Regions from separate parts of the Streptomyces sp. NPDC014656 genome, predicted to be linked through region 1. Evidence: predicted binding sites of a transcription regulator. Region 1 holds the regulator's gene; the other holds the start of a gene.

Region 1 (3,403 bases):
GTCGAGAAGGACTACTACAAGGTCCTCGGCGTCCCCAAGGACGCCACCGAGGCCGAGATCAAGAAGGCGTACCGGAAGCTCGCCCGCGAGAACCACCCGGACGCCAACAAGGGCGACACCAAGGCCGAGGAGCGCTTCAAGGAGATCTCCGAGGCGAACGACGTCCTCGGCGACCCCAAGAAGCGCAAGGAGTACGACGAGGCGCGCGCCCTCTTCGGGAACGGCGGCTTCAGGGCCGGCGGCCCCGGGGGCGGCGGCTCGTTCAACTTCGACCTGGGCGACCTCTTCGGGGGCGGCGCCCAGGGCGGGGCCGGCGGCTTCGGCGGCGGTGGCGGCATCGGGGACGTCTTCGGCGGCCTGTTCAACCGCGGCGGCGGCGCGGGTGCCCGCACCCAGCCCCGGCGCGGCCAGGACATCGAGTCCGAGGTGACGCTCAGCTTCACCGAGGCCATCGAGGGCGCGACCGTGCCCCTGCGGATGTCCAGCCAGCAGCCCTGCACGGCCTGCTCCGGCACCGGCGACAAGAACGGCACCCCCCGGGTGTGCCCCACCTGCGTCGGCACCGGCCAGGTCTCGCGCGGCAGCGGCGGCGGCTTCTCTCTCACCGACCCGTGCGTGGACTGCAAGGGCCGCGGCCTCATCGCCGAGAACCCCTGCGAGGTCTGCAAGGGCTCCGGCCGGGCCAAGTCCTCGCGGACCATGCAGGTCCGGATCCCGGCGGGCGTCTCCGACGGCCAGAAGATCCGGCTGCGCGGCAAGGGCGCCCCGGGCGAGCGCGGCGGACCCCACGGCGACCTGTTCGTCGTCGTGCACGTCGACGCCCACCCGGTCTTCGGGCGCAAGGACGACAACCTCACCGTCACCGTGCCGGTCTCCTTCACGGAGGCCGCGCTCGGCGGCGAGATCAGGGTCCCGACCCTCGGCGGCCCCGCGGTCACTCTCAAGCTGCCCGCGGGCACCCCGAACGGCCGGACCATGCGCGCCCGGGGCAAGGGCGCGGTCCGCAAGGACGGCACGCGCGGCGACCTGCTGGTGACGATCGAGGTCGCGGTGCCGGCGGAGCTGGACGACAAGGCCCGCGAGGCCCTGGAGACCTACCGCGAGGCGACCGCCTCGACGGACCCCAGGGCGGAGCTGTTCCAGGCGGCGAAGGGAGCGTGACGCGGTGGAAGGACGACGACGGCAGCCGGGCTTCGGCGCCAGGGCGTACGAACTGACCGACGAGACCCCGGTGTACGTCATCTCGGTGGCGGCCCAGCTGTCGGGTCTGCACCCGCAGACCCTGCGGCAGTACGACCGGCTGGGTCTGGTCTCCCCGGACCGCACGGCCGGCCGCGGCCGCCGCTACTCGGCCCGTGACATCGAACTGCTCCGCCAGGTGCAGCAGTTGTCGCAGGACGAGGGCATCAACCTGGCCGGCATCAAGCGCATCATCGAGCTGGAGAACCAGGTCGCCGCGCTCCAGGCCCGCGTCGCCGAGCTCTCCTCGGCCGTCGAGGGCGCGGCCGCCGCGATGCGGCAGCGCGAGGCCCAGGTGCACGCCTCCTACCGGCGCGACCTGGTCCCGTACCAGGACGTGCAGCAGGCGAGCGCGCTGGTGGTCTGGCGCCCGGCGCCCAAGCGCGGCGAGTAGCCTCCGGCCCGACTCCGTACGGCCCCCTTCCGGCGAAGGGGGCCGTTCCGGCTTTCCGGGGCCCCGCGCGCCCGTCCCCGCCCCCTTGCCCCCGAGTCGGGCCGTCCTCGCATCCGCCCGTCCTCGCGTCGGACGTCCGGGCGGTCAGGGTGCGATGAGTTCGCCGACGATGTCGCCCGCCGTCTCCCACCAGGGCGCGGCGCCGGTGCCGAAGGCGGCGGCCAGCGCGGTGCCGACGGCCAGGTCGAGCGGGGTGGGACCGCCGTCCCAGTCGTCGACGACCCGTCCGTCGCCGTCGGAGCTCAGGGTGCCGATCCGCCGCCCGTCCCGGCTGAGCCGGCTCTCCCCGTAGGAGCAGGGCACGAGCCGGTAGCGGTGGCCGCCGGCGCGGACGTCCACCCGGTACGAGCGCCGCAGCAGCCGCCCGCGGGAGGGCCGGATCACGGCGGGCGCGCCGTCGACGGTGAGCGTCAGCAGGGCGGCCCTGCGGGTGCCGATGGGCGTGTGGGCGTCGGGGGGCGTCCCCGGGGCCCGTACGAGCTCCACGGGGGGCAGCCCGGCCCCGGTGACCCGGAGGGTGCCCGCGGGGCCGTCGAGCGCGACGTGTGCGTGCACGATGGTCAGTTGTCCCGTTCGAGGATGCCGGAGCGGGCGATGAGGTACCCGAGCTGGGCCCGGCTGCCGCTCCCCAGGGTGGCCGCGAGCTTGGCGATGTGCGCCCGGCAGGTCCGGACGTTCATGCCGAGCCGGCGCGCGATGGCCTCGTCGACGTGGCCCTCGACGAGGAGCGCGGCGATCGAGCGCTGGACGCCGCTGATGCCGCTGAGCTGCGGCTGGTACGTGACGGGCGCGTCCAGCGGGGTCGCCTGGAGCCAGAACTGGTCGAAGACCCCGCCGAGGTACTCGACGAGCCCCTGGTGGCGCAGTTCGAGGGCGATGGTGCGGTCGCGGCTGGCCGGCACGAAGGCGACCTTGCGGTCGACGATGATGAGCCGGTCGATGATCTCCTCCAGCGTGCGGACCTCGACCTCGGGTCCGATGCGCTCCAGGTACGCCAGGGTGATGGGCTGGTGGCGCGCGGTGTGCTGGTAGAGCGTGCGCATCTTGATGCCCCGGCCGAGCAACGGCCGCACCCGGCGCAGGGCTTCGCCGAAGGTGTGCGCGCTGCGGCCCTTCCCCGGCTGTACCGTGAGCAGTTCCGAGGTGCATTCGGCCACGGCGCGGTCCAGGTTGTCGTTGATCCGCTCCAGTCCTTCGAGGACGGTGATGGCGTGGGTCATCGACGGGTCGCGTGCGCCGAGGGCCATGAAGGGCTCGAAGGCGTCGGCGAGGGTGACGGTCTGGCGCCGCCGCTCCTGTATCTCCTTCTCCAGCGGGTCGAGGAGGCGGGCGAGGGCGGCCGAAGGGGCCACTGGACGGAGCCATTCGGCGTCGTCGGGGTCGGGACGCAGCAGGTCCAGCTCCATCAGGCAGGGAGCGGAAGAGATGTCGGAACGGGCGATCCGGCCTCCTCTGAGGGCCTCCGCGTAGAGCCGAGTGCCCGGTTCGCACAGGTCTGCGTGCGTGTGAGAATGCACCTTTTCGTCGGGCTCTATCCGCATACGTACACCCCCAGGCTCTTGCATTACAGGAACATGATGCATTGGGCGAGTGGTGGAAACGGGACGAGTGAGCGATCGTCGTGACTTGCGGGGGAGCAGGTAGTTACACACCTTCGAGTGAGGTTGCTCGGTCATGTCCAAGAAGCTCATACGCACCGTAGTCGGTGTC
Region 2 (3,403 bases), on a different contig from region 1:
CCCGGTGCGCGGCGAGCAGCTTCTGCTTCAGGCCGCCGATGGGCAGCACCCGGCCGGTGAGGGAGACCTCGCCGGTCATCGCCACGTCGGTGCGGACCGGACGGCCGCTGAGCAGCGAGGCCAGCGCGGTCGTCATGGTGATGCCCGCGCTCGGGCCGTCCTTCGGGACCGCGCCCGCCGGGAAGTGGATGTGCGCGCCCCGGTCCTTCAGACCGGTGACGGGCAGCTCCAGCTCCGCGCCGTGCGAGCGGAGGAAGGAGAGCGCGATCTGCGCGGACTCCTTCATCACGTCGCCCAGCTGGCCGGTGAGGGTCAGCCCGGCGGCGCCGGTCTCCGGGTCGGCGAGGGACGCCTCCACGAAGAGGACGTCGCCGCCGGCCCCGGTCACCGCGAGGCCGGTGGCCACCCCGGGGACGGCCGTGCGCCGCTCGGCCGGGTCCTGGGCGGACTCGGGCACGTGGTGCGGCCGGCCGATGAGGTCCCGCAGGTCCTCGGGCGTGACGGTGAACGGCAGCTCCCGGTCGCCGAGTTCGTGCTGGGCGGCGACCTTCCGGAGCAGCCGCGCGACGGCCCGCTCCAGGGTCCGGACGCCGGCCTCCCGGGTGTACTCGCCGGCCAGCTTCCGCAGCGCGGCCTCGTCGAGGGTCACCTCGCCGGTCTCCAGACCGGCCCGCTCCAGCTGCCGGGGCAGCAGATGGTCGCGGGCGATGACGACCTTCTCGTCCTCGGTGTAGCCGTCGAGGCGGACCAGCTCCATGCGGTCGAGCAGGGCCTCCGGGATGGCTTCGAGGACGTTGGCCGTGGCCAGGAACACCACGTCGCTGAGGTCGAGCTCGACCTCCAGGTAGTGGTCGCGGAAGGTGTGGTTCTGCGCCGGGTCGAGGACTTCGAGCAGGGCGGCGGCGGGGTCGCCCCGGAAGTCGGAGCCGACCTTGTCGATCTCGTCCAGGAGGACCACCGGGTTCATGGACCCGGCCTCCTTGACCGCGCGGACGATCCGGCCGGGCAGGGCGCCCACGTACGTCCTCCGGTGGCCGCGGATCTCGGCCTCGTCCCGCACGCCGCCGAGGGCGACGCGGACGAACTTCCGGCCCATGGCGTGGGCGACGGACTCGCCGAGCGAGGTCTTGCCGACGCCGGGCGGGCCGACCAGGGCGAGCACGGCACCGCCGCGCCGGCCGCCGACGACGCCGAGCCCGCGCTCGGAGCGCCGCTTGCGCACGGCCAGGTACTCGGTGATGCGCTCCTTCACGTCCTCCAGGCCGAAGTGCTCGGCGTCCAGGACGGCCCGGGCGCCCCGGATGTCGTACCGGTCCTCGGTCCGCTCGTTCCACGGCAGTTCGAGGACGGTGTCGAGCCAGGTCCGGATCCAGGAGCCCTCGGGCGACTGGTCGCTGGACCGCTCCAGCTTCTCGACCTCCTTGAGCGCGGCCTCCCGGACCGCCTCGGGCAGGTCGGCGGCCTCCACGCGGGCGCGGTAGTCGTCGGACTCCTCGCCCTCCTTCTCCCCGTTGAGCTCGCGCAGTTCCTTGCGGACGGCTTCGAGCTGGCGGCGGAGCAGGAACTCGCGCTGCTGCTTGTCGACGCCCTCCTGGACGTCCTTGGCGATGGTCTCGGCGACGTCCTGCTCGGCGAGGTGCTCGCGGAGCTGGGCGGTGGCGAGCCGGAGGCGGGCGACGGGGTCGGCCGCCTCCAGGAGCGCGACCTTCTGCTCGACGGTGAGGAAGGGCGAGTAACCGGAGTTGTCGGCGAGCGCGCCGACTCCGTCGATCTGCTGGACGCGGTCGACGACCTGCCAGGCGCCGCGCTTCTTCAGCCAGCTGGTGGCGAGCGCCTTGTACTCCGTGACCAGCTCGGTCACGGCTCCGGGCAGCGGATCGGGCACGCTCTCCTCGACCGTGCTCCCCTCCACCCACAGCGCCCCGCCGGGCCCGGTCGTCCCGGCCCCGATCCGCACCCGGCCGATCCCGCGGATCAGCGCCCCCGGGTCCCCGTCCGAGAGCCGCCCCACCTGCTCGACGATCCCGAGCACACCGGTCGCGGCGTACGTCCCGTCCACCCGCGGCACCAGCAGCACCCGCGGCTTCCCGCCGCCGCCCCGGGCAGCGGCCTGCGCCGCCTCCACGGCGGCCCGCACGTCGTTGTCGGACAGGTCCAGCGGCACGACCATGCCGGGCAGCACGACCTCGTCGTCGAGCGGCAGCACAGGCAGCGTCAGCGGCACGGACGGCTTGGACTCAGAAGCCATGATCTCCCCTTCGGCAGTCAAGTTGAGCTATGCCGACTCAATGCATCTGAGCCCGCGAATGTTCCCCGGGTGCTGTTCGCTCTGAGCGATCACCCTCGAAGCCCGCCCGCGTCCCCGCGCGTTCCGGCTGCGCGGGGGCCCGGGGGCGGGCATGCTCGGGCCCATGGAGCATGGTGCGGAGCGGCGGTTCGGGCGCGGGCGGGTGTGGGCGCGGGGCGCGGTGCCCGCGGTGGTGGCGGCGCTGGTCGTCGGCGTCGGCGGCTGCGCCGACGCCGACGGACCGGCGACCGGCGGAGGCGGGAGCACCGCGAGCACGCGCGGCACGCCGAGCACGGCCAGCACGCCGAGTACGGGAGACGTACCGGACACGGAGGGCGCTCCGAGCACGACGGGCACGGCGGGCACCGGAGCCACCCCGGGCACCGAGGAGTCGGCCGCGGTCCCCCGGGCCGGGGCCGTGCTGGTCGAGGTCGGGGTGAGCGGCGGGTTCGCCGGGGTGGACAACCGGCTGGTGGTGCGGGAGGACGGCTCCTGGACCCTGACCTCCAGGAGCGGGGAGCCGCGCACCGGGCGGATGGCCGCCGAGGGGCTGGCCGAGCTGCGGGCCGCCCTCCAGGACCCCGCCTACGCGCGCGTGCCCGAGCGGCCGTCAGGGCCCGCCGTCGCCGACGGCTTCCGGTACTCCGTGACGCACGACGGCCGGCTCGTCGTCGCGGGCGACGGCGAGCGGCCCGCCGCCCTCCAGCGGGTCTTCGACGCCCTCCCCGGGGGCGGCCCGCCGACGGCTCCGTGAAGCGGGCGGCCCCGCGCCCCCGAGGACCCCTCGCCCGGGCCCCGTCCGACGGGGTCCCGGCGTCACCCCGTGACTCCTTAACGTGTTTGTCCCGGCCCGCCGCGCTCGGCCAGGATGGCCGGGACGACGCGTACCGCACGACGAGACACGGAGTGACTGCCCATGAACAGCCCCGTCACCCTCGACCGCCGCGAGAGCCCGTACGGCGAAGTCGTCCTACGGCGCCGGGACGCCGGGGACCGCACCGACTACGAGATCATCGTCAACGGCACCTTCCTGATGGACACTTCCGACGGGCGCTCCGAACGGCTGCTCGTGGACGCGGCGATGGAGGCGCTGCCCGAGCCGACGCGGACCGGCGC

Evidence for each region. The regulator HspR, encoded in region 1, represses chaperone genes until heat shock. The targets are predictions, from matches to a motif close to TTGAGNNNNNNNNNCTCAA.
Region 2: lon (endopeptidase La) is a predicted target of HspR. The motif match lies at 2,271-2,289, and genes of this name have one in related genera.

What each region holds. Positions count from the first base shown of each region.
Region 1 covers NZ_JBIBZN010000014.1:220,581-223,983, reverse strand. Annotated here, with positions in the region: gene dnaJ (molecular chaperone DnaJ) at 1-1,161, shown strand, start outside; gene ACF1ED_RS28570 (heat shock protein transcriptional repressor HspR) at 1,166-1,633, shown strand; gene ACF1ED_RS28565 (hypothetical protein) at 1,778-2,248, opposite strand; gene ACF1ED_RS28560 (helix-turn-helix transcriptional regulator) at 2,254-3,234, opposite strand; gene ACF1ED_RS28555 (hypothetical protein) at 3,368-3,403, shown strand, end outside.
Region 2 covers NZ_JBIBZN010000002.1:258,632-262,034, forward strand. Annotated here, with positions in the region: gene lon (endopeptidase La) at 1-2,248, opposite strand, end outside; gene ACF1ED_RS04955 (hypothetical protein) at 2,412-3,041, shown strand; gene ACF1ED_RS04960 (spermidine synthase) at 3,204-3,403, shown strand, end outside.